4 regions of the Alteromonas sp. S015 genome follow, and region 1 is predicted to be linked to each of the others. Evidence: predicted binding sites of a transcription regulator. Region 1 holds the regulator's gene; each other region holds the start of a gene.
What was found. The regulator sigma-54, encoded in region 1, starts transcription at its own class of promoters, with help from an activator protein. The targets are predictions, from matches to a motif close to GTTGGCACGNNNNTNGNNT.
Positions count from the first base shown of each region.

Region 2: V7R42_RS11230 (DUF1328 domain-containing protein) is a predicted target of sigma-54. The motif match lies at 4,582-4,600, and genes of this name have one in related genera.
Region 3: flhA (flagellar biosynthesis protein FlhA) is a predicted target of sigma-54. The motif match lies at 2,084-2,102, and genes of this name have one in related genera.
Region 4: V7R42_RS12140 (EF-hand domain-containing protein) is a predicted target of sigma-54. The motif match lies at 1,498-1,516, and genes of this name have one in related genera.

Region 1 is NZ_JAZETO010000002.1:279,358-286,967, reverse strand. It holds gene V7R42_RS05325 (KpsF/GutQ family sugar-phosphate isomerase) at 1-333, shown strand, start outside; gene kdsC (3-deoxy-manno-octulosonate-8-phosphatase KdsC) at 334-882, shown strand; gene lptC (LPS export ABC transporter periplasmic protein LptC) at 879-1,457, shown strand; gene lptA (lipopolysaccharide transport periplasmic protein LptA) at 1,426-1,971, shown strand; gene lptB (LPS export ABC transporter ATP-binding protein) at 1,974-2,699, shown strand; gene V7R42_RS05300 (RNA polymerase factor sigma-54) at 2,773-4,254, shown strand; gene hpf (ribosome hibernation promoting factor) at 4,285-4,572, shown strand; gene ptsN (PTS IIA-like nitrogen regulatory protein PtsN) at 4,586-5,029, shown strand; gene rapZ (RNase adapter RapZ) at 5,113-5,958, shown strand; gene V7R42_RS05280 (HPr family phosphocarrier protein) at 5,958-6,230, shown strand; gene mgtE (magnesium transporter) at 6,405-7,610, shown strand, end outside.
Region 2 is NZ_JAZETO010000005.1:161,420-169,029, reverse strand. It holds gene V7R42_RS11260 (alanine/glycine:cation symporter family protein) at 1-6, shown strand, start outside; gene V7R42_RS11255 (zinc ribbon domain-containing protein) at 261-587, shown strand; gene V7R42_RS11250 (YeaC family protein) at 588-881, shown strand; gene V7R42_RS11245 (DUF349 domain-containing protein) at 871-3,813, shown strand; gene V7R42_RS11240 (hypothetical protein) at 3,827-4,045, shown strand; gene V7R42_RS11235 (hypothetical protein) at 4,130-4,324, opposite strand; gene V7R42_RS11230 (DUF1328 domain-containing protein) at 4,363-4,539, opposite strand; gene V7R42_RS11225 (phosphoribosyl-AMP cyclohydrolase) at 4,971-5,615, opposite strand; gene V7R42_RS11220 (CC0125/CC1285 family lipoprotein) at 6,349-6,927, opposite strand; gene V7R42_RS11215 (hypothetical protein) at 6,952-7,209, opposite strand; gene V7R42_RS11210 (hypothetical protein) at 7,258-7,610, opposite strand, start outside.
Region 3 is NZ_JAZETO010000001.1:902,120-909,729, reverse strand. It holds gene fliQ (flagellar biosynthesis protein FliQ) at 1-71, shown strand, start outside; gene fliR (flagellar biosynthetic protein FliR) at 84-863, shown strand; gene flhB (flagellar biosynthesis protein FlhB) at 870-1,994, shown strand; gene flhA (flagellar biosynthesis protein FlhA) at 2,158-4,257, shown strand; gene flhF (flagellar biosynthesis protein FlhF) at 4,287-5,696, shown strand; gene V7R42_RS03925 (MinD/ParA family protein) at 5,702-6,568, shown strand; gene V7R42_RS03920 (RNA polymerase sigma factor FliA) at 6,565-7,296, shown strand; gene cheY (chemotaxis response regulator CheY) at 7,333-7,610, shown strand, end outside.
Region 4 is NZ_JAZETO010000005.1:387,570-395,179, forward strand. It holds gene V7R42_RS12130 (aromatic ring-hydroxylating oxygenase subunit alpha) at 1-758, shown strand, start outside; gene V7R42_RS12135 (GFA family protein) at 803-1,201, shown strand; gene V7R42_RS12140 (EF-hand domain-containing protein) at 1,583-2,278, shown strand; gene V7R42_RS12145 (phosphatase PAP2 family protein) at 2,416-3,039, shown strand; gene V7R42_RS12150 (DUF6792 domain-containing protein) at 3,315-4,277, opposite strand; gene phnW (2-aminoethylphosphonate--pyruvate transaminase) at 4,640-5,728, shown strand; gene V7R42_RS12160 (UTRA domain-containing protein) at 5,782-6,474, opposite strand; gene V7R42_RS12165 (phosphohydrolase) at 6,481-7,032, opposite strand; gene V7R42_RS12170 (FAD-dependent oxidoreductase) at 7,029-7,610, opposite strand, start outside.

The DNA of each region.
Region 1 (7,610 bases):
AGCGAGAATGCTTCCGTCGCTGATGCGCTGTTAGAAATTTCTAATAAGGGTCTGGGTATGACTGGCGTGATAGCCTCTGATGGTACATTAGCCGGCGTCTTTACCGACGGCGATTTAAGACGAATACTCGATGCCCGCATTGATGTGCACGGTGCAGCAGTGAAAGATGTAATGACTCAAGGCGGTAAAACGACTATCGCAGATCAATTGGCTGTTGAAGCCCTTAACTTAATGGAAACTCACAAGATAAGCGCGTTAATGGTTACTGACGAGAAGCGTAAACCTGTTGGGGCCTTCAACATGCACATGCTATTGAAAGCAGGAGTACTTTAAATGGCAACGACCTTGTATACCGATTTAGACGGAGCGCTCTTTAAAAAGTTAGCGCATATTAAGCTGTTGGTGTGTGACGTAGATGGTGTGTTTTCTGACGGCCGCATTTATCTGGGTAACGAAGGCGAAGAGCTGAAAGCATTCCATACGCGCGATGGATATGGTGTTAAAGCGTTAGTGAGCAATGGAGTCAATGTAGCTGTGATTACAGGTCGCCGCTCTGCCATTGTTGAAAATAGAATGAAGGCACTTAACGTTGCACATATAATTCAGGGCGAAGAGAATAAAGCAGGCGCGCTCAGCGAACTGATGAAAAGCCTTGAGTTAAACACTGATGAAGTAGCTGCGGTTGGTGATGACATGCCAGATACGGGTATGTTTAATCACGTAGCGGTCAAAATTGCGGTTGCCGATGCCCATCCTTACGTGGCAAAAAATGCAAACTGGATTACTTCGCTACCTGGTGGTTTTGGAGCAGTCCGAGAAATTTCGGATACTATTTTGCAAGCCAAAGGTGTATCAAATGAGATTTTTGGAGCGAGTGTATGAGCCTGTTTGGCTTTAATCGCTTAGGATTAAGCATATCTGCGCTATTCATTCTGGCGTTGTTTATGTACATCCCTACGTGGATGGAAGAGCAGCCTGAAATGCAGGGAAGAGGTGAAAACGATGCACTCAAGCCCGCCTACAAAGCGAGAAATCTAACCACTACACTGTACAATCAAGACGGGGAGTTAAATCACAAGGTGTTTGCAGAGTCGATGGAACATTATGACCAGCTTGGCTTTGTATTGTTTCAACAACCTAAATACACGCTTTATACAGAAAACGCGTCGTCGCCCTGGGTGGTGACGGCGAAAGAAGGAACGCTCTACAACAATGAGCTAATCCAACTTGAAAATAGCGTTGTTATTGAAAATCAAACTGCCGATGATTTTGTCAAAAGTTTATCAACCGAATACATCCAGATAAATTTAGACACGAAACAAATGACATCTGATCAACCCGTTGAGATACTAGGTACACAATACCTTATTCTAAGTAACGGGTTTAACGCGAACTTACGCACACAAGAATACGAGCTTTTAGACCATGTACAAACGACTTATTCCCCTAGCAACTAGTCTTATACTTGCCATCGCTAGTGGTGCTGCGCTTGCCAGTGAAGAAGATTTTTCACAGCCCATTAAAATAGGGTCAAACACCCAATTTATTGACGGTAAAAATAAAACCGCGCTTTACAAGGAAGACGTACTCATTACGCAAGGTTCTCTTGTTATTAAAGCTGATGAGGTTGAAGTTATTGCAACAGATGGAAGCGGACGAGAAATATTTATCGCCCGAGGCAAACCTGCAAGCTATTCTCAATCGCTTGAAGACGGTACGCCAGTGTCAGCTAAAGCCAATGAAATACGCTACGAGGTGATCAATCGCACTATTTCTTTAGCGGGTAACGCTGAATTACAACAAGACACCAGCAAAGTACAAGGTGATAAAATCACATTTGACATGATTACTGAGCAATTGCTGGCAACGGGTGGTAAGGGTAAGAATGGTGAAGGTCGCGTAACAACTGTATTTACGCCTGAAACTATTCGTAAAACAACGTCAAAGAAAGACAACAAGGACAATGAATAGCAATGGCAACTTTGAGCGCTAAAAACCTTGCTAAAGCATATAAATCGCGACAAGTTGTTCGCGATGTGAGTCTTTCAGTCTCAACAGGTCAGATTGTCGGCCTTCTTGGGCCTAATGGTGCCGGTAAGACCACTACCTTCTATATGATTGTTGGTTTGGTGAATCTGGATAAAGGCAAGATTGAAATCGACGACAATGAGCTAACTCACCAGCCTATGCACGAGCGTGCACGCCGCGGAATTGGCTACCTACCGCAGGAAGCGTCTATTTTTAGAAAGCTAACGGTACATGAAAATATCATGGCCATACTGCAAACCCGTAAAGATTTAAATTCACTTCAGCAGGAAGAAGAAGCAGATGCGCTACTTGATGAATTTAATATTAACCATATACGTAATAGTACGGGGATGAGTTTATCAGGGGGCGAGCGCCGTCGCGTTGAGATTGCCCGTGCCCTGGCCGCAAAACCGCAATTTATTTTGTTAGACGAACCATTTGCTGGTGTTGATCCAATATCAGTTAATGATATAAAGAAGATAATACAACATCTTCGCGATAGGGGTATTGGAATCCTTATCACAGACCATAACGTACGAGAGACATTGGATGTTTGTGAAAAAGCGTACATTGTGAGTCATGGCGAGCTTATTGCGCAGGGAACCGCGGAACAGGTTTTAAGTAATCAAAAAGTAAGGGATGTATACCTAGGCGAACAATTCAGGCTATAGTTAGTGTAACTGAATTGTCATTTTTCAGTTTCGCTCCGGTATATTCAATTTAGAGCATTAAAATAAGACGTAGATGAAACCATCTTTACAGCTAAAATTTAGCCAACAACTTACCATGACGCCACAGCTTCAGCAGGCCATTAAACTGCTGCAGCTTTCTACACTTGATCTTCAACAGGAAATTCAAGAAGCGCTCGACTCTAATCCACTATTAGAAATTGAAGAAGGTAACGACGAGCCACAGTTAGAAAAGAACAATATCGATAATGACGACGGGGGTTCTGAGGCCACTGCTTCTGCATCTAGTGACACGCTAGAAGCGGGTGATGCATTAGAAAAAAACGATCTTCCCGATGAGCTGCCTATCGACAGCACATGGGATGAATACTACTCCGCTTCATCTTCTCCCGCTCCGGGTCCATCTAATGACGACGAGCAGATCTTCCAAGGTGAGACTACTGAAGATATTCAAGAGCACCTATTGTGGCAAATGCGCCTTACTCATTTCTCGGATACCGATCGCGCTATCGCTACAGCAATCATCGACTCTATCGACGAGTCAGGTTATTTAACCGTTACCCTTGATGAAATTTTAGAAGCGGTTAACGATGATGATATGGAAGAGCCGATTGAAATGGACGAAATAGAATGTGTGCTTAAGCGCATTCAGATGTTCGACCCTATTGGTTCTGGCTCACGCTCTCCACAAGAATGTTTAATGGTGCAATTGCGCCAGTTTTCAGAAGACACACCGTGGCTTGCTGAAGCGAAACAACTGATTGAAGAATACTCTGACTTACTGAGCAGTAAAGACTATCGTACGCTTATGCGTAAAAGCCGATTAAAAGAAGATCAGCTGCGCGAGGCAATGCGTTTACTGCAAACCTTGAATCCTCGTCCAGGTAGTGCTTTAGTTACTAAAGAGCCTGAGTATGTTATTCCTGATGTATCAGTGACCAAAAAGAATGGCCGTTGGGTGGTTGAGCTGAACCCTGACAGTCTGCCTAAACTAAGTGTTAACCAACAGTACGCAGCCATGAGTCGCCGTGCCAAGAATAGTAGCGACTCACAATTCATCCGCTCACACATGCAAGAGGCCAAGTGGTTCATAAAGAGCCTTGAATCTCGCAATGATACATTGATGAAGGTTGCAAACTGTATTGTGCAGCAACAAATGGGCTTTTTTGAGCACGGTCCGGAAATGATGAAACCAATGGTGCTAAATGATGTCGCAGAAATGGTAGATATGCACGAATCGACTATTTCGCGAGTAACAACGCAGAAGTACATGCACACGCCACGTGGAATCTTCGAATTGAAATATTTCTTCTCAAGTCACGTTGCAACTGAGTCTGGTGGTGAATGCTCGTCTACAGCGATTCGAGCATTGATCAAAAAATTAGTGGCCGCTGAAAAGCCCAGCAAGCCGCTAAGCGATAGCAAGATTGCTTCATTGTTGGCCGAACAAGGCATTAAGGTTGCCCGGCGAACAATAGCAAAGTACCGGGAATCTTTATCGATTCCGCCGTCGAACCAACGCAAAAGCCTTATCTAAACGGGCTTAATAATATAAGGAAGACGAAATATGCAAATCAACCTTACTGGTCATCATGTCGAAATCACCGACTCTTTGCGTAATTATGTCGATACGAAGTTCAGCAAACTTGAACGTCACTTTGATCACATTTCTAATGTGCATGTCATCCTGAACGTTGAAAAATTAAATCAAAAAGCCGAAGCGACCGTTCATTTAAGTGGCGCTGAAGTATTCGCATCCTCAGAAAATACAGACATGTATGCGGCGATTGACAGCATGGTTGATAAACTCGACCGGCAGGTAATCAAGCATAAGGAAAAACTGAAAAAACACTAGTAGTCAATTAAGCATGGATATACAAGCCATCGTAAGTCTGGACCGCACCGAGTGTGCGGTTCAGTGTAACAGTAAAAAGCGAATTCTTGAGATCATCGCTGATATCGCTGCCAAGCAAAACGAAAACATTGACCAAGCAACGGTACTCAACAGTTTGATGGCTCGAGAGCGTATGGGTAGCACAGGCATCGGCAATGGTATCGCCCTGCCCCATGGCCGCTTAGCAGGCCTTGAGAAAGTGATAGCAATTGTTGTAACCAGCACGCCTGCTATTGACTTTGACGCCCTTGACGAAAAACCCGTAGACATATTTTTTGCACTACTCGTTCCCGAGGAGCAAACCGAAGGACACCTTCAAACGCTAGCCACAGTGGCAGGCAAACTGAGCGACAAAGAAACGATCAAAGCGATACGTCGCGCAACAACTAGCGACGATATACTTTCTGCATTAAGTTAACCATTAAGCGTCTTTTCATCGTTAAGTAGGCGCCTAATTCAACAACGCGTATATGATTGAACCAGAATATAGGGAGAAGTTAGGTGAAGCTGATTATAATCAGTGGTCGTTCGGGATCTGGTAAATCTGTCGCACTTCGCGCTTTGGAAGATTTAGGTTATTACTGCGTTGACAATATTCCGGTAAACTTACTTCCTACACTGACTCATACCGTTGTGGATGAATATGATCAGGTAGCGGTGAGCATTGATGTAAGAAACTTACCCAAAAACCCAGACGACTTGGTAGAAATTCTAGACTACCTACCTTCTTCGTGGTCCATGACAATTGTTTATATTGATGCAAGCGATGATGTATTGGTTAAGCGTTTTAGCGAAACTCGCCGCCTTCACCCTCTAGCGAAGCTCAATAAATCTTTATCAGAAGCCATCAAAGCCGAATCTGCTCTACTTGCCCCCATTGCAGAGCGCGCAGATTTATATTTAGATACCGATAAGCTCACCATTCACCAGCTAGCAGAGTTAATAAGAGAGCGCATTCTGGGCAAGAAAAGCTCACGCCTTGTGCTTGTTTTCGAATCTTTTGGCTTTAAACACGGCATACCCAAAGATGCGGATTACGTTTTTGACGCGCGCTTTTTACCTAACCCTCATTGGGAGCCTGACCTTAAACACCTGACAGGGCTAGATGCACCGGTGGAAGTGTTTTTAGGCTCCCAACCCGTGGTTACGAAATTTATTTGGCAGATTCAAAACTTAATGACCACATGGCTGCCCCACCTAGAGCGCAATAACAGAAGTTATGTCACTGTGGCGATAGGCTGCACTGGTGGGCAACATCGCTCAGTTTATATTGCACAAACCTTGTCCAAAACTTTTAGTGAAATACACCCTGATGTACAAATCCGCCATAGAGAGCTGAATCAGTAATGACTATCCAAAAAACGCTAACTATCGTTAATAAGCTAGGATTGCATGCAAGAGCGGCGACCCAACTGGTTAAACTGGCTAATCAATTCGACGCTAAAATCATATTGAAAAAAGGCGATAAGGAAGCTGACGCAAGCAGTGTACTGGGATTGATGATGCTAGAAAGCCATCAAGGTGAAAAGGTTGATGTAATTGTCGACGGCAGTGATGCTGTTGATGCACTTGCTGCTATTGAAGAACTTATCGAGGGCAGATTTAACGAAGACGAATAGTCACGCCTGCTCTATCCGTTGACGAATTAATCAACACTTAACGCAGTTAACTTAAAATCCTGCGCAAAACCTACGCAATTATCATGACAGACTAATCATAATTGCGATATTCTACGGCCACTTAGGCTCTGTAGCCTGCATTATTCATCTTTTAGCTTGTAGGGATAACGCCTTATGGCAGAAGCGCTTGTTTCTAAATACGTACAAACTCAGTTACGCGCACTCAACGCCGCGTTAACCAACGGTCAATTCGTATCTGTACGTAAGCTTCTGCTTGAATTACCGCCATCAGACGTTGCCCACATTCTTGAGTCTAGCCCTAGCAGAACCCGTGACGAATTATGGGAGTTGATTGATGGCGACTTTCACGGTGACATTCTAGAAGAGCTTTCTGACGATGTTCGAAACGGTATCATCTCAAAGATGCTCCCCGCCAATGTGGTTGATGCACTTGAAGAGATGGATACCGATGACTTAGCGGAGACGCTGAGCAGCCTTCCTGAGCCAGTATTGGCCGACATTCTCGATTCAATGGATGCACAAGATCGCGTACGTGCAGAACAAGCGCTGTCTTACGGTGAAGAAACCGCTGGTTTCATTATGAACACCGACACCATCACTTTGCGCCCTGACGTCACCATTGACGTGGTTCTGCGTTACATTCGCTTAAAAGGCGAATTGCCCGAAAACACCGATACCTTTTATGTGGTAAATAGAACCGACAACCTCGTGGGTATTGTTCCCGTTACCCGTTTGCTCACCGCTGATACCGATGACAAAGTGTCCGACGTCATGGATGAGGAATCGGAAGCGATTCCCGTAAATATGCCTGACGATGAGGTAGCAAGCCTTTTCGAGCGTTACAACTGGCTGTCAGCTCCTGTTGTAGATGAAAATCATCGCTTAGTGGGCCGAATTACCATTGATGACGTGGTTGATATTATTCGTGAAGACGCTGAACACTCAATGATGAGTATGGCGGGCTTAGACGATGATGAAGATACCTTTGCGCCTGTTATGCAAAGTACCAAACGCCGCTCGGTGTGGCTGGCGGTAAACTTAGTGACTGCGCTAATGGCAGCAATGGTGAGTGACCTATTTGAAGCAACGCTCAGTCAATTGGCTGTATTAGCTATTTTAAATACCATTGTCCCGAGTATGGGTGGTGTGGCGGGTAATCAGACGCTGACCCTTGTTATTCGAGGTATGGCACTAGGCCATGTTAACGCCAGTAACTCACGATGGCTTATCAGCAAAGAAATATCTATCGGCTTTTTGAATGGAGCGATCTGGGCGGTGCTCATTGCCTCTGTTATTGCGCTATGGAAACAAGACTACATGCTAGGCGTTATTATTGCCTTTGCTATGATGGTGAACATG
Region 2 (7,610 bases), on a different contig from region 1:
AAATAAGGTGAGTATTGTCTTTTCTTGAGTTTTATTGAGAGAAAAGGCAAGTCGGTCACCAGATAAAAATGCGTAGCGGTGAACTTTGTACAAAAGTTAACACCCTGCGCATTTTTGTTTTATGGCGATAAGGTTAATCCACAGAATCGACTTCATTGTTGTGATGAACTTAAGTATGATACCCATCCGCGTAAAAATGCTTACTCGCTTAAAGGCGTATAGCGCATTTCCATTTCGCACCCAATAAATAGGAGCAACATATGGCATTAGTTGACTGTCCTTCATGTAACAAGAAAACGTCTGATAAAGCTAAGACGTGTCCTCACTGCGATTTTAAAATCGGAGATGCGACTTCAGAAGATATAGAGCGCAAACAAAGCTTACAAAGATTTAAAAAATTAGCCAGTATCCAGAACCAATCGCTTCTTGCTATGCTGATATTTGTTGCCAGTTTTGGTTTTATGTATTGGGGCGGAACTCGTCCAGGTGACTTGCAACATAATTTAGCTATTTTGGGCGCTGTGGTTGGCTTTGTATGGTACTTAGTAAACCGAGCGCGAATTGTTTACATAAAGCGTTTTTCCTAAATGAATATAGAAGCACTATTATCCAGTATGACGCCGGAGATATACGAGCGTCTGCGCCAGGCTGTTGAAACAGGTAGGTGGCCTGACGGTACGCCTTTAAACGAAGAGCAAAAAGCAAGCAGCATGCAGGCCGTAATGCTGTATCAAGCGAAAATAGAAAAATCCTCTGAGCATATGACAGTAGGTGAAAGCGGCGAGATTGTTCATAAGAGCAAAGCCGACTTTAAACGCTCGTTACGAGATGAGCAGGAAAATGAAAACACAATAGCGCGGTTTAAACAGGATGATATTTAGTCGTATATTTGCGCCTTCACACCAAAGCCCAAAGCCTGAAAAACGGATGCAGGCGATCGAGAGTCTTTCTCCCGACAAGGCACAGGAAAAAACAATTCTTCACGAACTGGCATTTAATGACGAAGATGCAAATGTCAGTTTGGCCGCACTTGAAAAGCTAAATAGCTTTGTGTTGTGGCTTAAAATGTCGCAAATTGCCAAGCAGTCTCGCGTTAAAAAAACCGCTGAAAAAAAGGTAAACGCCGCACTACTGGGTGAGGGTGATGTGACACTTTCCCGTCAAGAGAAGTTCTCTTTTTTAACTGAAACGGCCAGCGCTGATTTAGTGGTGCAGTTAACACCACAAATATTGAAAAAAGAGCCTACGCTTTTACAAGACGACGACTTAGCTAACGCACTAATTGAAAAAGTGGGGAAGCCGTCTTTTACTCAGTTTGTTTTCTTAGAAGGTGCGAGTACCCAACTGCAAACCCAGCTAATTAATGCTCATTCAGACGTATCGGACTTGCAGAAGCTTGCTAAGAAAGTGTCAGACGATGCGCTTACTACGCAAATTAGTGCGCGGATCGATGCTATCAAAGAGGCTGCAAAGCGCCCGGTAGAGCTCAAAAAACAGCTTACTTTGGTGCTGTCTAAATATCAGGCTTTACTCGACAAGTCAGATGTAGAGACTATTGATGAAAAACGCAATGAGCTGGAGAGCGAGTTGACAGGGCTGTTTGCTCAAATTGATTTACTCACTCCAGAAGACGGCGCTGAATACGAAGAAAAGCGCGCCCGTATAGGTGAGCAGCTTGAGCGATATTTAAGCCGTATTCGCCCTGCATGGGAAGAAAAGCAACAAGCGTCGCAACGTGCCAATACCAAAGCTTTGTGCGAGCAGCAGCTGACTTACGCCAAAGAGCAGGTTGCCTGGCTGTATAATAACCGGCTTTGTGAAGCGACACTTGCTGATGTTGCAACGGTTAATGAAAGCGTACGTGGTGTTGAAGCAACCCTTGAGCAGCTAGCGCGTTTAGATAAAGAATCTGCTATCGATAAGCGAATTACGGAGATCAAGCGCGTTGTCGACGGACTAAATGCGCAGCTTGATCGCTTTTCTATGCAGCAACAATACGGTCAGAAGCTGTTAATTAAACTTCAGTTGCTTGAAGATATTGCCGCTAAGATCGTATCGGTAAACGATAGCGGGTCGGATAAAGGTACTCGTGACGTGAGTGTTGAAGAAGCTAGCGCATCGACTGAGGATTTAAGTCAAGTAAACGGTAGTGATGAAGCACAAAACAGCAGCGTAGTGGCTCTTAAAGCGGAGTTTGACGAAGCACGTCAAGCGTACAAAGCGCTTAGTCGCGAAGTCGATGCCATTCCTAAGGTGTTGTCTAAACGTTTTAACGCAGCGACAAGCAGTGTAAATGCCAAAGATCGTGCTCAAAAATCCAAAGAAAATGAGCAAGTAAAACACATTAGAAAGCACATTAGTGTTATCGACAACTTAATTGCCCAGGGTAAGTTTCGCGTTGCAATTTCTAAGTTTACAAAGCTTCAGGTAAGTTATTCTGCGCTGCCAGATTCAGCGAAAAAGTATGTGGAAAAGCGCTTTGAGAAAACGGCAGCTGATGTGTCGCGCCTAGAAGGGTGGCAGGATTACCTAGCTGCGCCGCGAAAGCCAGCGCTTGTGGAAGAAGCAATCGCGCTGGCAAATGCCGATGTCGATAACATAAAGCAGAGAAGTGAAGCTATTAAGTATCTGCGCAAGCAATGGTTATCTTTAACGTCGTCTTCGTCTGATAGTGAAGAAAGCAGTGAAGATATGTTGTTACAACAGCAATTTGATAATGCACTTGAAAAGGCCTTCGAGCCTTGTAGAGCGCATTACGCAAAGTTAGACGCACAGCGGGCCGCTGCGCGTGAACAGCGCATATCGATTATCGCTACGGTGAAGGCAATGGACATTAACATGCCGGAAGCTGAGTTAGTGAAGGCTTTTGATAGAGTTTCTAAACAGTGGCATGGTACTGGTCAAGTTGAGCGTGAAATATATGAGCAACTGAAGCAAGAGTGGAAGGCGGTGTCATCGCCAATTCAAGCTAAAGTGAATCAATGGCAGAATGACAACCAAACACAAAAGCGTGCGCTGGTTGCTCAGGCTCGTCAACTTTCGTTGCAAGATGATGTGGCTGACGCTGCCGACAAAGCTCAGCAACTGCAAAGTCAATGGAAGGAAGTAGGCCACGCAGGTAAACGCGAAGAAAGCAAGTTGTGGGCAGAATTTAAAGCCGCAAATGATACTGTGTTTGAACGTTTAAAAGCTGAGCGCAAAGTCCAGAACAATGCGTTTAATGCGTTAGTAGATTCGCTACTTAAGCAAGTGGAAGCTATTGACATAAACAGCGATAATATCACGTTCGGTCAATCAATAAATGACATTCGTGCTCAGTTTACCGACTTGCCTAGAGCGCAGCGTACACAAGTTGAGAAAAAGATAGATTCACTTGAAAGTAAGCGTGCTGCGCAAGTTAAAAATGCGCAATCTCAAGCCCTATTGGCGCGGGCTCAGGCTCTGATTTCTTTACTACAGCTTAGTGTAGGTGAGGGAAGTGGTGATGAGCAGTCTCTAGCTGAAACGTTAGGGAAGCGTTGGGCGAGCGTATTAGGTCAGTCTACTGGAAATGAAACAACTCAGCACGACAGACAATGGTTAACGGTAGCCTTGGAAGTCGCAACTGGTATGCCAAGCCCTGATGCAGATGCATCTATACGCTCTAGCGTACAGTTACAAATGATGACAGCTAAGTTGGAACAAGGTGAGGCAGCAGCGCCCCCCGACATTCTTGCAGACTGGTTATCGTACGATTCGATAAGCGAAGCAGATAACCATTACCTTCAACGGGTTATTTCAGTCATTGAAGCGCATCCTGAAATTGTCGCTTAAACGGAAAGCTTATATGGAAAACAGTGTTGAGTTTCAATTTGAAACAGAAATGTTTGCTTATCGGTTTTTTAATACCGTTAAGCATATTGATGCTGAAGGGCTAAAAGTGAAGTTTGGGCGCTCTGATCATCACGTGAGCGTAAAATACCGATATAGGCTTGGTGAGTTTGATTCCACGCTATCTTTACTCGACGATCTTGCCCGTGAGTTAGGTGGTGAGGAAGTGTCTTAACCAACACAGTCAGGTTAAGCGTTTTCGACGACAAATACAAAAAGGGCCAGACATTGTCTGACCCTTTTTTTGATAAAAACGTGATTAACAGTCTTTATCTTCAGCGTCTACGCCTTCTTTCACATCTTCACAAGCGTCTTCAACGGCATTGCCTGCATCGGTAACAATTTCGTCTAATTCTTCGCCTGCGTCTTCGGCTTCACCGTCACCGCATGCTGCTAGTGATAGTGCAAATGCTGATGCTACTAGTACCTTTGAAAGGTTCTTAAATGAAAACATATCCTTACTCCTTTTTCCTATTTAAATACTTTTTACTTTTATGCTCTTGGTGCTTTTCCACGTAGCGCATTTGCGATAAGTGAAATTACGAGCAACGCGATAAACACAAAGAACAGAAATTGTGCGATACCTGTTGCTGCACCTGCGATGCCACCGAAACCAAAAACTGCTGCAATAATGGCGATGATAAAAAATGTGATTGCCCAACCTAACATAACTTAATCCTCGAATTGCTTCCGTTACTTTCACATTAACTAATGCTATCTCCGTGCCTGTTTTATAAGTATTTGAAATATATCTATATATTCTGATTTTTCTATGGTTGCTAGACCGTATCTGCAGTTAATTAACGTCACGATTACACGTACGAATGCATTTTTTACATGATTGAGGCAGACCCTTGTCTCCCAATTTTATTCAAAGCGTATTAAGGGCCTTTTGTTTGGGTTCTTGTTTGGATCTTACCCGCTTCCGAAGAACGTGAGAGCGAGGTTGTGGTTCGTGATGGCGTCACAATTCGTTTGCGTACGTAGCTTTTCTCATTGAAAATAAAAAAGAGGCGAAGTGAAAGAGAAGGAACGCTTTGCCTGTAAAGGGAGAGTGTTATGCCCCTCTCACTTTTAAGAATTGAAGGGCTAAGGACTATTTAGTTACTGTTTGGTTTGTACGGCAATGAGGATTGGTGAGCAACAATACGCAGGTCGCCGTCACTATCTTTAACATAGGCAAAGGTATATTCCACTTTCGTTTCGCCACCTTTTGTGTCAGTAAAGAAGTAGTTACCCATGGCAACAGCCATTCGACAGCTGTTGTTGATAATACCCACATTGTCGAATTTCACATTCGTGTAAGGCTTTATTGCAAAGCCTTTGTCTTCTTCGTAAGCGTCATTACCACCAACAAAGTAAGAAAGTGCAGCGTCAAAGCTTGAGCGGAACTGGTCGTTGGCAGCAAGCGTTGGTTTAAACAGCACGCTGCTTAAGTCGTAACCGTACATAGCTTGTATGAAATCTGCGGCCTCGCCGGAGTAATCACCGTCGTTACTAAACACTGCACCAATTCGCACTATGCCATCACCCCACTTCTGTTGTGCGGCTACCACCTCTCGCTCAGTAATACATTCATCTGAATAAAGTAGTGCGTTGTCCAGCGCTTTAGCTTTTAACGCCGGTACATTAGGTTTAGCTGAATGCGTCATTTGTGGTTTTGCCACTGCACTGCAACCGGTTACTAACATGACGGTGGTTGCTACAAAGGTTGCTTTTGTTACTAACGTGTTTAGCTTTTTCATCGTCTGACTCCTTAGTCATATGCAAAATAAATATTTGTTATTTACTGATTCGTTTGCCTAGAGCAGAACCTGTATCACATTGTTGATAGAGGTCTATAAATCTGCTCTACAGTTCATGAACTTAATGATAGCTAGCTACGATGAAGGAGACTTTTGTACAGCATTAATAGAAGATTAACGGGTCATTAAAAGTGAAATGTCCCACGGTATGCTAGTTTAAGAGCTATGCACGTCTTATTTGTCATTTAAGTAAGCGCGCATTATTGTTGTATTACTTCATTGATATTGAGTGAGTTATGCCCAAACTTATGTGTTACTTGTATGCGAAGGAATGGAACCACTCAACTTTGCAGGTCCTTAATTGGCTTTTCTTGAGACGCTCAGTGTATGGAAGCTAGCCAAAAATTAAAGGTAGTGGTTTGGTAGCGGCAGTATCATCGACGCTTTTTAAAAGAAACTAATACGACACCGGCACAATTTGTAGAAAAGTAATGAGTGCAGCCAATCAGTGGCCTATAACTCACCACTGAAAAAGAAATAAAGACTATTGCACTGGTTATAGGCTTTGAATCATACCTCTGTTTCTCCATGCATTAGAGCGATGCTTTTCAGTAATGCCAACTAGGGCCTGTTGAACTTTGATGTACAACAAAAATCAACAGGCCCTAGGTACCGAAAAGCATTTCTATTAAAAAACTGGTGTTTTCGTGTAGGTGAGTAGGATGATGCTCACTTAGTTTCCATTTTTGGACGCTAGAGGCTCCGAAAGTATGTCTAAGACAGAGAAAGCGCTTTTGCCCAGTTGAATTTTATCATTCGCCATCTTTACATTAATAGTAAAGTAGATGTCGTTAATCTGAGTTTTCACGACATCGTTTGAGCTTGGGACTGCCATCGGCTGAGCGACTTCATCACAACCTGACATGGTGCACTGCGTATTTGTTTGAAATGCAGCAGGTTCTTCGTTATTTGCCATAATTTCACGAGCTAAAACTGGCTTTTTATCTACGTTGGTTTTAACAATAGCTAAATAAGTAAAACCTTGTTTTTGCGCAATTTCCGCTGCCCTGTAAAGGGTATATTGCTGAACTTTGTCAGCAGCCGTTTTATCTGTTGCTTTGAAAAGAATTTTGTATTCGTTTTCAGCTATCTTTTCGCTGGAATAGCCATAGGCCGCTTTAGTATTCGCCGACTTGTAAGGGGTAGGGGCTGCTACAGGGGTCGATGAACAACCTACTATTGCAAGGCTAAACGCCGTACTAACACAGGCTAGTATCGTACGACTTTTCTTCATATTCTTTTTGTTGTTCATCTCACATATTCCTTAGTACTGTGATCATTGAAATAGTGACAGTAACGCAGTTCTACCTAATGTTATTAAGGCTTGGTTACGTTTTGCTTTGGGTTTTGCGTCTACTGCACCTTTGTATGCGCCAATGGCCGCGATGCCAAGTAATGTATCGGGCTTACCCATCATGAGTTTACATTGCCTTTTCGCTTGCGTAAGCGCAACATCTGCATGATGTTTTTGCGAAAAATAAGCATGCTCTTTTTGCGCAATATCTTTTATGTTGGCTTTTAAAAAAATGTTCATTGCTTTTCTCACTATTGGCCGAAGCTTTGCGCAATGCTGAAACTTTCTTTATTCGAATACGCGTCGCCACGTTTGAATGAGTCTGCTAAAGCTCAGGTAATTGAATGAATTTTGGGCAAGTTTAAACAGTCCAAAAGCTACTAGGCTGTTTAATGCGAGCAACACAAGTGGGACTACTACATAGCTAACTCCTATACTGTAAAGTATAGCGCCAATGGCAATGTTTAAAATGAGCCAACATACTGTGCCCACGGCAAATGCCGCTAAACATGCGAATACTGTGACAAAGAAACTCTTCTTTATGAGCATTAACTCACTATTTGTGAGCTCCAAAAGTGCGAAAACCTGTGCTTTTCGCTGAGTAAACGCTTCGCCAAATGCCGAGAAAATATCCGAAAATG
Region 3 (7,610 bases), on a different contig from region 1:
ATTGGTTGGTGCAACAGCTCATGGATTTTACTTTCAGAATGGTTGATATGATCCCACAGGTTGTGGGGTAGAAGGCAAAAGCGGTGGAAGTCGAACTCGCGACAATCAATCAATTTCTTGCGGACATGCTATTGCCCTTTATGCGTATAAGCGGCTTGTTTGTGGCGATGATTGGCCTAAGTGCTAGGTCAATACCACCGCAAGTTAGAGCGTTGCTGGGCACAATGCTGACACTGATCATCATGCCGGTGGTGCCCCCGTCTCCCATTGAAAATTTGGTGGATGTAGGCACATTTTTAATCGTTATTCAGCAGCTGCTGATTGGCATTGCTATCGGTTTTATTTCAATGATGGTGCTCAATACCTTTGTACTAGCGGGGCAAATTATAGCGATGCAAACGGGGTTGGGTTTTGCATCAATTGTCGACCCTGTCAATGGCATTAACGTACCTGCGGTAGGTCAGTTTTATCTGATATTGGCGACGTTGTTGTTTTGGTCGTTGGATGGGCATTTATCCATGATTCAAATGATTGTGATGAGCTTTGAGGCGTTTCCCATAGGCGAAGCATGGTGGACTGGTGAACAGTTTCGCGATATCGCCCATTGGGCCGGTTGGATGTTTATATCGGCAGTCACGCTCTCTCTTGCGCCAATTGTCTCGCTGCTCATTGTGAACTTGGCCTTCGGCGTAATGACTAAAGCTGCGCCGCAGCTTAATATTTTTAGTATCGGTTTTTCCATTGCTCAGGTAATGGGACTGCTCATTATTTGGTTAACGCTAGATAACTTTACTGCACACTTTGAAACCCAATGGTTTAGAGCAGAACAGTTTATGTGTGAATTATTGAATATTTGTCCGTAGGAAAAAATGGCAGATTCAAGCGAAAAAACAGAAGACCCCACGGGGAAAAAACTCGAAGATGCCCGAAAAAAAGGGCAGCTAGCCCGTTCCCGTGAACTGTCTACGGCATTAGTGCTTATTGTCAGTGCTTTTATGTTTTTGTTTGTAGCAGGGTGGATTGCTGAATCTGTTTTCAAACTTACCCAAAGAATGTTTACCCTCTCTCGTGATGAGACCTATGACACTACACACATGTTTGGCGCTTGGGGCGAAGCCTTTTCTGCGGTAGGTCCTGCCGTGCTGCTTTACATGACCGTTGCTATGTTAGCGGGTATCTATGGCTCTATCGCGCTGGGCGGTTTTAACTTTACGTGGGAAGGTGCAAAACCGAAGGGCTCAAAAATGAGCCCTATCCAAGGCTTTAAGCGCATGTTCGGCATGAACGGCTTAGTCGAGTTACTCAAGTCTATTGCGAAAGTTGTGGTCATTATTTGTATGGCAATTGGGGCTTTATTGTTCTTTGAAGACGAAGCGCTACACCTGGACATGGAGCTTTATCCAGGAAATATATTTCACGCTCTCGACATGCTCAAATGGGCGTTTCTTATTTTGGTGTGTGGCATGATTCCCATTGCACTTATTGATGTGCCTTATCAAATGTATAAGCACAACAAAGAAATGAAAATGACCAAGCAAGAGGTTAAAGACGAGCGGAAAAATGCCGAAGGAGATCCTCTGGTAAAAGGCCGTATTCGCCGTATGCAATATCAAGCAGCTACAAAGCGTATGATGCAAGAAGTACCACAAGCAGACGTGGTAGTGACCAACCCCACTCACTTTTCTGTTGCCATTAAATACGATGAGAAGGGCCTGAGAGCGCCGGTTGTTGTTGCTAAAGGCGCTGATGAATTAGCGATGCACATTAGAAAAATTGCAACAGCAAATGACGTACCGCTGATCCCTTCTCCAATGTTAGCACGCGCCATTTTTTACTCTACAGAAGTGGACGATGAAATCCCTAACGCCCTGTTTATGGCAGTAGCGCAGGTGCTAGCGCATGTTTATCAGTTAAAAGCGCATAAAGCAGGAAAAGGTAAGCGTCCTAAGCCGCTGAAACGGGATTTGCCCATCCCGCCTGAATATCGTCGATAATCATAGTAGCCGGCTGGAAAAATTCCTACTCAATCATGATAGCGTTATTTTTAATCGATTAGCGGTCCATTTACTGGTTTAGTAACAAAGCTGGCACGTTAGTTGAAAACTCTCTTGAAGATTCTTATAAAGCGTCAATTTTCTGATAGAGAGACTCCAAGCCATGCAGTTATCTGGTTATCTACAGCGGTTCGATAAAAATCAACTGCAAAATTTTACGAGTGGTTTAGGCGCCCCTATTGTTCTTTTAGCAATTATGGGCATGGTGATATTACCCATGCCGCCGTTCTTATTGGACGTGCTATTTAGCTTTAATATTGCACTGTCGCTTGTGATTATTTTAGTGGCGGTACTTACTCAACGTCCAGTAGACTTCGGTATTTTTCCCCTGGTTTTGCTTATTGCAACGGTTTTGAGACTAGCGCTAAATGTGGCTTCAACCCGCGTTGTTTTACTTTATGGGCATGAGGGCGGTGATGCTGCGGGTAAAGTTATTGAAGCCTTTGGCGCCGTGGTAATTGGCGGCAACTACGCGGTAGGTATTGTCGTCTTCGCTATTCTTCTTATTATCAACTTCAAGGTTGTGACGGCAGGTGCGGGACGTATTTCGGAAGTAAGCGCTCGCTTTACGTTAGATGCTATGCCAGGTAAGCAAATGGCTATCGATGCCGACTTGAACGCAGGGTATATAGATCAAGACCAAGCACGTAAACGCCGCGAAGAGATTACTGCTGAAGCTGACTTTTATGGCTCGATGGACGGTGCGTCAAAGTTTGTAAAAGGAGACGCGGTAGCGGGTCTTTTCATCATGCTCATTAATATCGTTGGTGGTCTATTCATAGGTATGATTCAGCACGGGCTTACATTCGGTAATGCCATAGAAATCTACACAATTTTGACCATTGGTGATGGCTTGGTGGCACAAATACCATCGCTGTTACTGTCCGTCGCTACAGCTATTATTGTTACCCGTGAAAACGAAACACAGGAAATGGGCAAGGAGATTCGCGGTCAGCTCGGAAATAATCAAGCCCTGTATATTGCCTCGGGCGTTTTATTTGTTATGGGTATTATCCCTGGTATGCCGCATATCGCTTTCTTAGGTTTTTCGTTTCTTATAGCTGGCTTTGCTTATTGGCAGTCGGTTCAAGAAAAGAGAAAAGCGGCAGAGCCTAAAGTGCCAGACAATGTAGTCAAAGATAAGTCAGTTACGCCTGAAGTAAAAGAGCTTGGCTGGGACGACGTTCAGCAGGTAGACACTATCGGGTTGGAAGTGGGCTATCGCTTAATTCCGCTTGTTGATAAATCGCAAGGTGGCGAGTTATTAACGCGTATTAAAGGTGTTCGTAAAAAACTATCGCAAGAGCTGGGTTTCCTTATTCCGCCTGTTCACATTCGCGATAACTTGGATTTAGAACCCAACACTTACACCATTGCTATGTTAGGCGTAACGATTGGTGATTCCATCATTAGTCACGATGAAGAGCTTGCGATAAACCCAGGGCAGGTGTTTGGTAAATTAGAAGGGCGCGCCACTAAAGATCCAGCCTTTGGATTAGACGCAGTTTGGATTAAACCAAATAAGCGCGAACACGCACAAACCCTTGGATACACCGTAGTTGATGCAGCTACTGTTGTTGCCACGCATTTAAGTCAATTACTGTCCAATAATGCTTATCAATTGTTAGGGCATGAAGAGGCGCAACAACTTCTTGATATGCTAGCCAAGCAACACCCCAAACTAGTTGAAGGGTTAGTGCCTGATATTCTTCCGCTAAGTACAGTTGTGAAAGTACTGCAAACCTTATTGTTTGAGGGGGTGCCTATTCGCGACATGCGTACTATAGTCCAAACACTGAGTGAATACGGTACGCGCAGCCAAGACCCAGATGTACTCGTGTCTGCAGTGCGTATTGCCCTTAAACGCCTCATTGTTCAAGAGATTACCCAAGGGGCAAAAGAGATACCTGTCATAACCTTGGCGCCAGAGTTGGAACAGATGTTGCACCAGTCACTTCAAGCAGGTGGCGAAGATGGTGCTGGCATTGAGCCAGGCTTGGCTGATAAGCTGCAAAAATCGTTGCAGCAAGCCAGTCAGCAGCAAGAGTTAGATGGAGAGCCTGCGGTACTCCTTACCTCTGGCATGCTACGACCCGTACTATCTCGCTTCTTAAAATATTCGGTTGTTGGGCTTCATGTTCTTTCTTATCAAGAAGTGCCTGACGACAAACAAATAAAAATAGTCAGTTCGGTCGGTCAATAATCTGACACTGGGTGATTGGAGAGGTTGCAATGAAAATTAGACGTTTCTTCGGCAAAGATATGCGTGAGGCGTTAAGCCAAGTTAAAGCTGAATTGGGCAGTGATGCGGTCATCATGTCAAATCGCAAAGTTGCTGACGGTATTGAGCTTGTTGCAGCTTACGACAAAGAGCCTGAAGCCAAGTTGTTCAAGCCTAATGTTTCTCCACAAGGTGCTGCTAAAGTACCAGGCAAGAAAGCCGTGCCTACCTTAAGCGAAATAATCGGTGATGACGGCCCAGATAGTCTGAAAGCATTGTTAGAAAAGCAGCACGGTGGAAGTAGTAGTGTGCCAGGTTCCGTAACGCCAAACTCATCGATGACAGCGAACGCTAAGCACGCCAACGAAATTGCGTCACATTTGGATTTCTCTGACGCATTTATTGACGACATAGAAACGCATTCACCTGTTCAAGAAAACGTGAATCAACACGCTTTTCCTGAGCATCAGGCATCGAGCATAGGTGATACCCCAGCGACACAATCAGCCGAACTAGCTCAAATTAAAGAGGAGCTGGCGTCTTTGCGCGATGTGTTGCAATATCAGGTTGCAGATTTGATGGAAGCGAAGAACAAACGTCAAAAACCTGTTCATCAATATCTAATTACCCGTTTAACGGATATGGGATTAAGTAATGCACTGGCTAAACAGTTAATAAGCTATACTCCAGCACATTATAATGAGCGTGATGCTTGGGTTTATCTTCTTAACCTATTGGCTAATCGCATAAATGTTACAGGAAACGATATACTTAGTGCACAAGGTGCTGTTGCATTAGTAGGACCAACTGGTACAGGTAAAACAACGACTGTTGCGAAACTTGCTGCCCGCTATGCACAGAAATACGGTGCTGAGTCGGTTGCGATGATTACCATTGATACGTATAGAATTGCAGCCTATGAGCAGTTAGCGACATACGGAAAAATTATTGGCTGCACGGTGAGAAAAGCGCAGACTAGTGAAGAACTTGCGGATTTATTATTCCAACTTCGTCATAAGCGACTAGTATTGATTGATACGGCTGGATTTAGCCAAAGGGATAGTCGATTAATTAAACAGATTAAGCAGTTTGATAACGGCCAAATGCCAAATGTTAAAAAATATTTGGTAGCGCAAGCGAATACACAATATCCTGCGTTGCAGAGAATCATTAAAGCGTATGATGATATTGAACTAAGTGGCTGTATTTTCACGAAGTTAGATGAGTGCTACTCTTTAGGAGAGGTGCTCAGTGCAGCGGTTGAATACCAACTACCGGTTAGTTATGTCACCGATGGTCAGAAAGTACCTGAAGACATTAAGATTGCAGAAGCGAAATCTTTGGTTTCCGCTGCTGCAAAGCTTTATAAAAAGTACGGTTTGAATCATACTAGTGGCAACAACGCAATTAAAACAGCATAAGCAGTATGATTGACGACCAAGCGAGTAGCTTAAGAAAAATGAAGCAATCACGGTTAATCAAAGTAATCGCCGTCACCGGTGGTAAAGGTGGCGTAGGTAAAACAAACATTACACTAAACACCGCTATCGCAATGGCGAAGCAGGGTAAACGTGTGATGGTTCTTGATGCGGACCTCGGTCTTGCTAACGTAGATGTTATGTTAGGACTACGTGTTGAGAAAAACTTATCTCATGTGCTTTCTGGCGAATGCACCCTTGATGAAGTATTAGTGACCGGCCCGCACGGTATAAAGATTGCCCCTGCCACATCAGGTACGCAGTCGATGGCCGAATTGTCGCCTACGCAACACGCTGGCCTGATTCGCGCCTTTAGCGAGCTACGATCACAAATTGATGTGCTTATTGTCGATACGGCGGCAGGCATTTCAGACATGGTGTTAAGCTTTTCAAAAGCTTCACAAGACATTATGGTTGTTGTGTGTGACGAGCCTACTTCATTGACAGATGCGTATGCATTGATAAAAATTCTGAATAGAGAACACGGTGTTTTCCGCTTTAAAGTTGTAGCTAATATGGTTCGCGACGTGAGAGAAGGCCAAGAGTTATTTAGTAAGTTGAGCAAAGTGACAGGGCGTTTTTTAGATGTTGCACTAGAATTAGTGGCAACAGTACCGTTTGACGAGAACATTCGTAAAGCGGTACGTAAACAAACATCCATTGTTGATGCTTACCCGGGGTCACCGGCGGCCGTTGCAATTACACAGTTGGCAAGTAAAGCCTTAACATGGCCTATTCCAGCGCAGCCAGGTGGTCACTTAGAGTTTTTTATTGAACAATTAGTTGCAGAAAAAGCCGTAGGAAGTCAGCGTTGAACAGCAAGGCAGCCGCTTATCAACAACAAACCGATAAGGCGCAGTTAGTCGAACGACATGCACCTTTGGTTAAGCGTATAGCGCATCACTTAATAGCGCGATTGCCTGCTAGTGTTTTAGTAGACGATTTAATTCAGTCAGGAATGATTGGATTACTAGAAGCCGCACGTAACTTTGATGGCTCAAAGGGAGCCAGCTTTGAAACGTTTGCTGGTATTCGCATCCGCGGTGCTATGCTAGATGAAATTCGTAAAGGGGACTGGACGCCGCGTTCAGTTCACCGAAATGGTCGCGCCATTACAGAAGCAATTTCGCAAGTAGAAAGCGAAACAGGGCGAGACGCTAGAGATTCTGATATTGCTAACAAGCTTAATGTAAGCTTGCAGGAATATCACCAGATGCTTAATGAAGTAAATGCAGGAAAGCTGGTTGGTATTGAAGACTTAGGTGTGTCAGATGACGTTATATCGACAGAACAAAATCGAGGTAGCGACGCACCACTGGAAGATTTAATGCAAGGCGCTTTTCAAAAGGCGCTTGCCCATGCAATTACGACATTACCTGAAAGAGAGGCGATTGTACTTTCACTGTATTATGATGAAGAGCTGAATCTCAGAGAAATAGGTGAGGTTCTTGATGTAAGTGAGTCGCGAGTCAGTCAAATTCATAGTCAGGCCATGTTAAAACTCAAATCACGAATGAAGTCGTGGCAAGCTGACGAAGAATAGAAATTAATAACAATTAACCCCTCACTGGAGGCTATTTTGGACAAAAGCATGAAAATTCTCGTGGTCGATGATTTTTCAACCATGAGACGTATCATCAAAAACCTACTCAAAGATTTGGGTTTTTCCAACATCCAGGAAGCGGATGACGGAAGTACTGCATTGCCGATGTTGCAGCAAGGTGATTTCGATTTCGTAGTTACCGATTGGAATATGCCAGGTATGCAAGGTATTGACTTGCTTCGCGCAATTAGAGCCGATGACAAACTCAAGCACCTACCAGTACTTATGGTTACTGCTGAAGCGAAAAAAGAGCA
Region 4 (7,610 bases), on a different contig from region 1:
GCCAGCTTAAAGGTACGCCCCATTTTAAAGATGCCCCTAACGGTCGGTTGAAAAAGGAGTCACTTTCTAAGTGGAACGGTCTTCTATTTCGAGGGCGCGCTCCCAACATGGATTTATTAGACCTCGAGATCCAAGACTACCTCGACTTTGCCGATTACTTTTACGCCGGTTCTGAAACGACGGAATATCAATTTAACTGGAAGACATTTATCGAGATTTATCTAGAGAACTATCATGTGTACTCCATGCACCCCGGGCTTCGCCAGTTTGTTAAGCCCGATGATTTAGAATGGTCGTTTGGCGATGATTTTTCAGTGCAAAAAGTAGGGCTGGGCGATCAACTTACTAAGCGGACGACGCCATGTTACAGAGAGTTCCAAGACGCATTAATAGCACGTTTCGGGCAAACACTTCCGCGCTATGGCGCAATATGGTGTTTTTTGTACCCTAATATTATGATTGAGTGGTACCCAGATATTATCGTTGTCAGTACGATTTACCCCAAGGGGGCCGGCGCGTGTATAAATCACGTAGAGTTTTACTATCCCAAAGCACTGTATAAAGACATGCCAGATTACTTTGCCGCAGAAAAAGCGGCCTATATGGAAACCGCTGTAGAAGACGAAGAAGCCTGCCTGTTGTTAGAAAAAGGTCGAAGGGCACTGTATTTATCGGGCGAAGAAGAATACGGGCCCATCGACCCCTTTTTAGAAGCGGGCGTGGCGCATTTTTACGCCTGGCTTGCTAAACAGCAGTAATCTTAGTGCTTTAAATGGTGTTACTTTACAAAAAAGGAGTTTTGATGAAAAGGCATAAAGGGTCCTGCTTATGCGGCACCGTAAGGTTTGAAATTAAGGGTGATCTAGACAGTTTTTATCTGTGCCACTGCAAACATTGTCAAAAGGATACAGGTTCGGCCTTCGCTGCCAACCTGTTTTCAAGTTCGGCTATATTAACTTGGCTATCGGGTGTTAACGAAGTCACATCCTTTACCCTAAAAAACACGCGTCATAGCAAAAGCTTTTGTAAAATATGTGGTTCAGCTCTACCCAGCGCTCAATCTCAAAATATGCTTGCTGTACCTGCGGGGTGCTTAGATACAAAACTCCTGATTAAGCCTACTGCACATATTTTTAGTGCAAGCAAAGCGGCGTGGGAAGAAAGTTTGGAAACACTTAAAAAATTTGAGCGCTTACCATAAGAAAACCTGTGTTCTTTTGAAAAAACTATAGCCGGGTTATACCGATCCGCATAGATAATCGCCCACTATGTAAGACTTAACATGTTCACAATCGCGGTGTGTTACCGCAAATAATTGCCTGCTTGAATAACAGCAATTCATTTATCGATTGTATTAATGCGGCCCCTCTTTTTGTACTATTTTCGTTAACAAAAACCGGTAACTTTTTCAGAAAATTCTATAGTTCTCACAATCCTAGCTTGACGCCCCTCTTCCCTCACATCATATAAACCATTGATTAAAGTAAATTTTATACATTTGGCACGTGCTATGAATAACCCTTTGTGAATTCTCTCCTCCGTTTTAAAGCAGTATGGAGGCCGAAAAACCAAGGAGTTAGATATGAAAAAGTTAACAATTGCTACATTAATCAGTGCCGCTCTTTCTACTGGCGCATTTGCCGGCAGCGATATAGAAAAAATCGACACTACATTTGCCGATTTGGATAACGATGATAACGGCTATATTTCACGCGAAGAAGCTGACGACGATGAGATTTATGCACATTTTTCAAAAATTGATGCCAACTCAGACATGCAGCTTTCAGCTGAAGAATTTAACACTCATGTTATGAAGTTCCCCCAACATTTCGATGATGAAGTGCTTGCTACTGCAAAATCGATGAAAGAAAGCATGGGCAAACAAGGTACCATGGAAACAAAAGTTGAAGTTGATACCGATGTAGATGAAGTGGTTGCCGCAACGAATGACAAAAGGCTAACTCACGAGCTAAGAGCTGAAACTAAGTTGAATGCCAAAGGAAACCTAAAAAAGACAAATGTTGAAAAAGTCGCGGATGATACCGTTGTTAACGATAACACGGTTATTGCAGATGAAGCGGTAATTGCGCGCAGTAAATTTGAAATGATGGATGCTAATAATGACGGCGAACTGACCAAAGCCGAAGCGTCAAGAAGTGGCGTAACCCGTGACTTCGATAAAATCGACGTAAATGACGACGAATTGATCACACGGGCTGAATTTCAACGTTATCAGCGTACGCCAGAAAATGACCTAGGCGATAATTCGGAAGAGTAATTGTTAAGTAAGATCAGAGCCGCTCGTGCGGCTCTTTTTTGTGGTTTAACAACTTGCTTTGTGAGCATGCATTTATTGCTGTACACGACAGCAACCTTTTTCAAGGTTTTACTACTTTATCGAACAAGGGATTTTTTATGTTAGCTTCCACAGGAATCAAAGGATTATTTGCGTATCGAGCACTGCGAAAAATGAATGGGCACAGTGCGAAACCAACGCAAAATAAAGGCAACCTAGTTACATCTAGCGCATTAAGCAATGCAACGACGCCCCCATCTGTTGCCACAATTATGGGGTCAGCATACGCGATATCTAAGATGACTGATTCACCAAAGATACAGCGCTTTCTATTGAAGTCAACGCTTTCAGTTTCGGTGGCGGGGCTACTGAATGCTGGTCTTAAGCGCTTAATCGGCCGGAAGCGTCCGCGAGCTGAAAGCGGCCCTGAATTCAAAGGACCTGCCTTAAAAGACAAGTTTAACTCCATGCCTTCGGGACATGCTTGCGCAGTAGCGGCAGTCGCGGGCTCAATTCCTCGTACTTCTGGGCCTCTGCTGTTAGCATCAGCGGCAGGTTTGGCTGCCACCGCTGTTATTGGAAGGTCAAGGACAAAACGTGACGCGCATCATCTCTCAGATGTGTTGGTTGGAAGTTGCCTAGGTTTTGGCGTTGCCTACGCGGTGTCCAAACTCGAAAAGCCCGTTGAAGCTAAGGTTGAAGACCAGAAACAAAGTACTTCCCTGACGAACCGATTTAAATAACGCTAAGCACTTAAATATAAGGTGTGTCCCTTTCTGTTTTAAGAGGGACACGCTTATATTAGGTTAAACCTGACGTGTAACATTAGGTCAATTGTTCATTATCCACTTACCCTAAACTGAGACAGTCTCCTGTGTACTTAAAGAAGGCGTTTAGTAAAATCTTAAAGCCTGGCTTTCGTCCTGAAAGATTGATAAATGCCTGGAGATATTCAAGTCGCTAATTCCTAAGTCCGAAATATGCTGGTCCGCTTGATTCGCCCAATGAACTGTTAGCATCAGTTACTCGTGATGACACCACCAATCGAACAATGAGATGGATGTTTTTCGACATTGTCCAAGCGCCTCTCTCTCATATAATCAATCACCCTCTCGGCTTCTTTGTCTCCTGCAAAAGCAGCAAGTCTTGTTAGCGCAGTGGAAAAGTCTTTCATGTTGTGGTTTGCTATAAGTGAATCTTTATAAAAGTCTATCCACCGAGTATTCATGCCGGGTTCACCGGGATTTTCGTTGTTAGAAGGGTCGAAATCAAAAAGTAGCCACCTCAGTGGTCGTAAGACTTCACCTTTTTCATATACTCTGGTTGCATTGCGAGGTTCTTCATGGGGTTTTCCCAGCGAAAACAATCGCCCTCTGTTTGGCGATCCATTGAAAGAATATGCTTTACTGTTTTCCGTAAAGTCTTGTGCAAACTGGGCAAGCCCCCCACCTAAGGAGTGGCCGACGAATGTGACATAGTCATATGCCAAGCTGGGATTAGCATTCGCCTTTTCAATAACTAAATCTCTGAACAACAGGGATGAAGTAAACTGAGAGTCATCGTTTTTGGTACTAAAAAATCGGAAGTTGGCATACATGAAATCTCCAGAACCATCTGTTCCTCTATATGCGATAATCAATTCTTTTTTACCATTCGAAACAGTTCGATGCCAAGCTTGACCATAGAAACCATTACTTTGCATATTCTTAAACTCGTTTTCATCAATGGTTATTTCTTTCCATTGCTCATTGAGAGGAAGGCAAAGAGTTTCGTCTTCAAGGTAAGCTCTATCTGCTACAACAGAATAAACCCATGTTTCTAAAGCATACTTTTTGTCAGCATGGTTTAGCTCTGTATCGCCGACCCAATGATTTTGAAATTCAGAAAGGTGGGCTTTGCGTATAGGTGCTTGGTTAGGGGCTGAGGAGCACCCTGAAAGAAGCAAAATAAGAAAAATAGTACTGAGATTGATTCCCTTCATTAAGTCGTCCCTTCTAAGCACAGAGCTACTACTCAGTTCTTTCAACTCATATTACAATTGTATATATAATATACAAGCAACGATTGTGCAAATACTGTCTTTTTCTGTTTACCATAACTAGCTATGGGACTGCAAAGTACGTAGAGCGGACGCCCTTACATTGAGATCTTTATAAGGATATTTAAAGGACCGAGGGTAGGAGGATAAAGCGTCATTTTTAGTGAATAAGGTCTGATTAGGTTCACTATTGAATTTTATAATATGACAATTCAGTGAATATTAGTGATCTAAGATTGCCATGGAAATTATTTAACCATACAATTTGGTCTAGACCAGGTTGAAATGTAGTTAGAGAATACCTTATGGCTCATTATTTGTTATTGACCCCCGGCCCGTTAACGACGTCAGACACCGTTAAGCAAGCTATGCTCAAAGATTGGTGTACTTGGGATGATGATTACAACATTGATGTTGTACAAAAAATTCGCCAAACCTTAGTCAGTTTGGCAACTAATTCAAACGACTATTCTAGTGTATTGATGCAAGGTAGTGGCACGTCATCGGTTGAGTCTGTACTAGGCAGCGCTATTTTACCCAATGATAAGTTATTAGTGATTAACAATGGCGCTTATGGCAAACGTATGGCTGAGATTTGCCAAGTACTTGGACTTAACCATCAAGTATTAACCTTTAAAGAAACACAGGCACCAGATATAGCATTGATTGCAAACACCTTAACATCGGGTGATTTTAGTCACTTAGCTATGGTGCATTGTGAAACAACCACTGGGATGCTAAATCCTGTCGAAGCGATAGCTGCACTTTGTAGTGAACATAAGGTCCGTTTTATTTTAGATGCTATGTCGAGTTTTGGTGGCATAACTATGAATGTTGCACAGCTAAATATAGAATTTTTGATTAGCTCCGCCAACAAATGCATTCAAGGTGTGCCAGGTTTTGGATTTGTTATCGGCAAACTATCAGCTATAGAACGTTGTAAAGGCAATGCAAAATCATTAAGCCTAGATCTATACGATCAATGGCATACCATGGAACATTCTAATGGCAAGTGGCGTTTTACCTCACCGACACATGTGGTGAGAGCATTTGGTCAAGCACTCGTAGAACTTGAACAAGAAGGTGGTGTAGCTGCTAGGCAAGCTCGTTATCAACAAAACCAGCAATTATTATGCAATGGCATGAAAGAGCTGGGTTTTCAACCTTTATTGCCGATTGAAATGCACTCGCCTATCATCACTTCTTTTTATTCACCAAGCGCACCTGAATATAATTTTAAACGTTTTTATCAGGAATTGAAGCAATTTGGTTTTGTGATTTATCCGGGAAAGGTTTCAGATGCCGACTGCTTCAGGATTGGCAATATTGGCGAAGTGTATCCAGAAGATATTAAACGCCTTGTCTCGGCAGTTGCTCGAGTAAAATATTGGTAAATAAAAAAGGCCGCTTGGCGGCCTTAAGTTAATTTAAAGATAGTTATATAACCTTATTTACTATCTACTTCTATTTCTATCGCACTATGCACCCAGTATTCAATGTTGTAGTCGACCAGTTCGTCGTGTTGGTTAAAGCGTTTACGAATAATTTTTAGGCACAGAGCGCCACTATTTACATTGAGCAATTCGGCTTTGTCATCAGGTATTACAGTAACTATCAAACGGCTACTTTCATGGGTGATATTGACCCTGTAATCGTGTTCAAAAATAGTCGTAATTGAACCGTCTAAGGCCTTGTCTTTTAAACCATCAAATTGAGAAGCTAAACAGTAAATCTCTTCTACCATTATAGGACGTTCATCTAACGATCGGACGCGATATATTTTGTGAAGCTCACCTGAGGTTTTCAGCGAAAATGCTTGCTCTAGTTCCTTATTCGTCGCCAAAGTTTCAAACGAAACTAGCTTGGTTAACGGTATAAAATATTGCTCTTGTGCTAACTGATAAAAATTAACTTTTTTGACTGGATCCCACTTTAATCTGGGAGGGCAGATAAACCAGCCCTTACGATTTTGCCGATAAATTACCCCTTCTGCTTCCAAGCGAGTTAACGCTTCTCTAACGGTAATACGAGTTGATTGAAATTTTTCTAGTAACTCTCGTTCAGAAGGTAGTTTTTTAAGTTCAGGATGTTCAGCAATCAATGCAAATAAGTATTGCCTAATTTCTTGGTAGAGCAGCATAAGCCCCTAGTTTCCTATAAACATCTGTTTTGTCAGAGCTAACCATGGCGTAATTGATACATCGATAGTATGGCATGGTTTTCCTAAATCATCGTAGCGTCTGAGCTCCATTGCCTCAGCAAAACAATTCAGCCGTTCAAAAGCTAACGCTTCGTCATCAGTCATTGGGCCGCCTTGCTGTTGCAAGGTTTGAAAACTCGCCTTTGATAACGTGCTAGGCTCCATGGTGCGCGCTACATAACGTTTTGCTTGTACATGATAACGAATTGGTAGATAAACGCTAGCAGGAAAGCCTTGTTGTTGCAGCCAATCACTAGCAATCACATCGTGATTAATGTGACCCCATTGATCTAAACCTGCCATTTGACGTTGGTCAGCAATAAAGTGACCAATATCATGAAGAAAAGCCGCACAAACTAAGGGTTTCGGCGCTTGCTGTTGTTTAGCATGCCAAGCACTACTGATGGCGTGAGTGCGTTGATTGCAAGATTCTCCGTAAGTTTTATCGCCAAAGTGCTGAAAAAGTTGTTCAATACCTGTCATCACATCGTTGATCATTTATCTGCTTTTCCTGCCGCTGCGGCAAATTTCGCCATGTATTGGTCAAACCACCAAGGAGTTTTGTTGGCATCTTCAAATTGTTCTTTACGTTGCACACAGTTTTTAACGATTTGTGCACCAAGGTAACGAATTGGCTCAGGTGGAAACGAACCTAATGGACCTTTTGCTAAACCACAATTTGACCATGTGTTATTATGGCCTAGCGCTAAAGAAGACAGTATTTCACCACCCAGATAACTTTGTACTACGCCATTGCCAGAATAACCTAACCCATAAAAGACTTTCGGGTTTTCGTTAAGTCGTCCAAAAAACGGAAGCCCAGTAACAGAGCGATCAGAAGCGCCTGTCCAACTGGCTTCAATGTTGAACGCTAATGAAGGGAAAATTTTGTTAAAACTTTTGCCTAACATAGCCTCAAAACCACTTTTTTGATCAAAGGCTGGCAACATCTTGTTGGCATAAGCAAACAAATTTCCACCTTTACCTAACATGAGCCTACCGTCCGCACTTGTTCTATAGTAATGAACAAAAATACGCGAATCTGCCACGGCTTTGCCATGTGATAAACCTACATC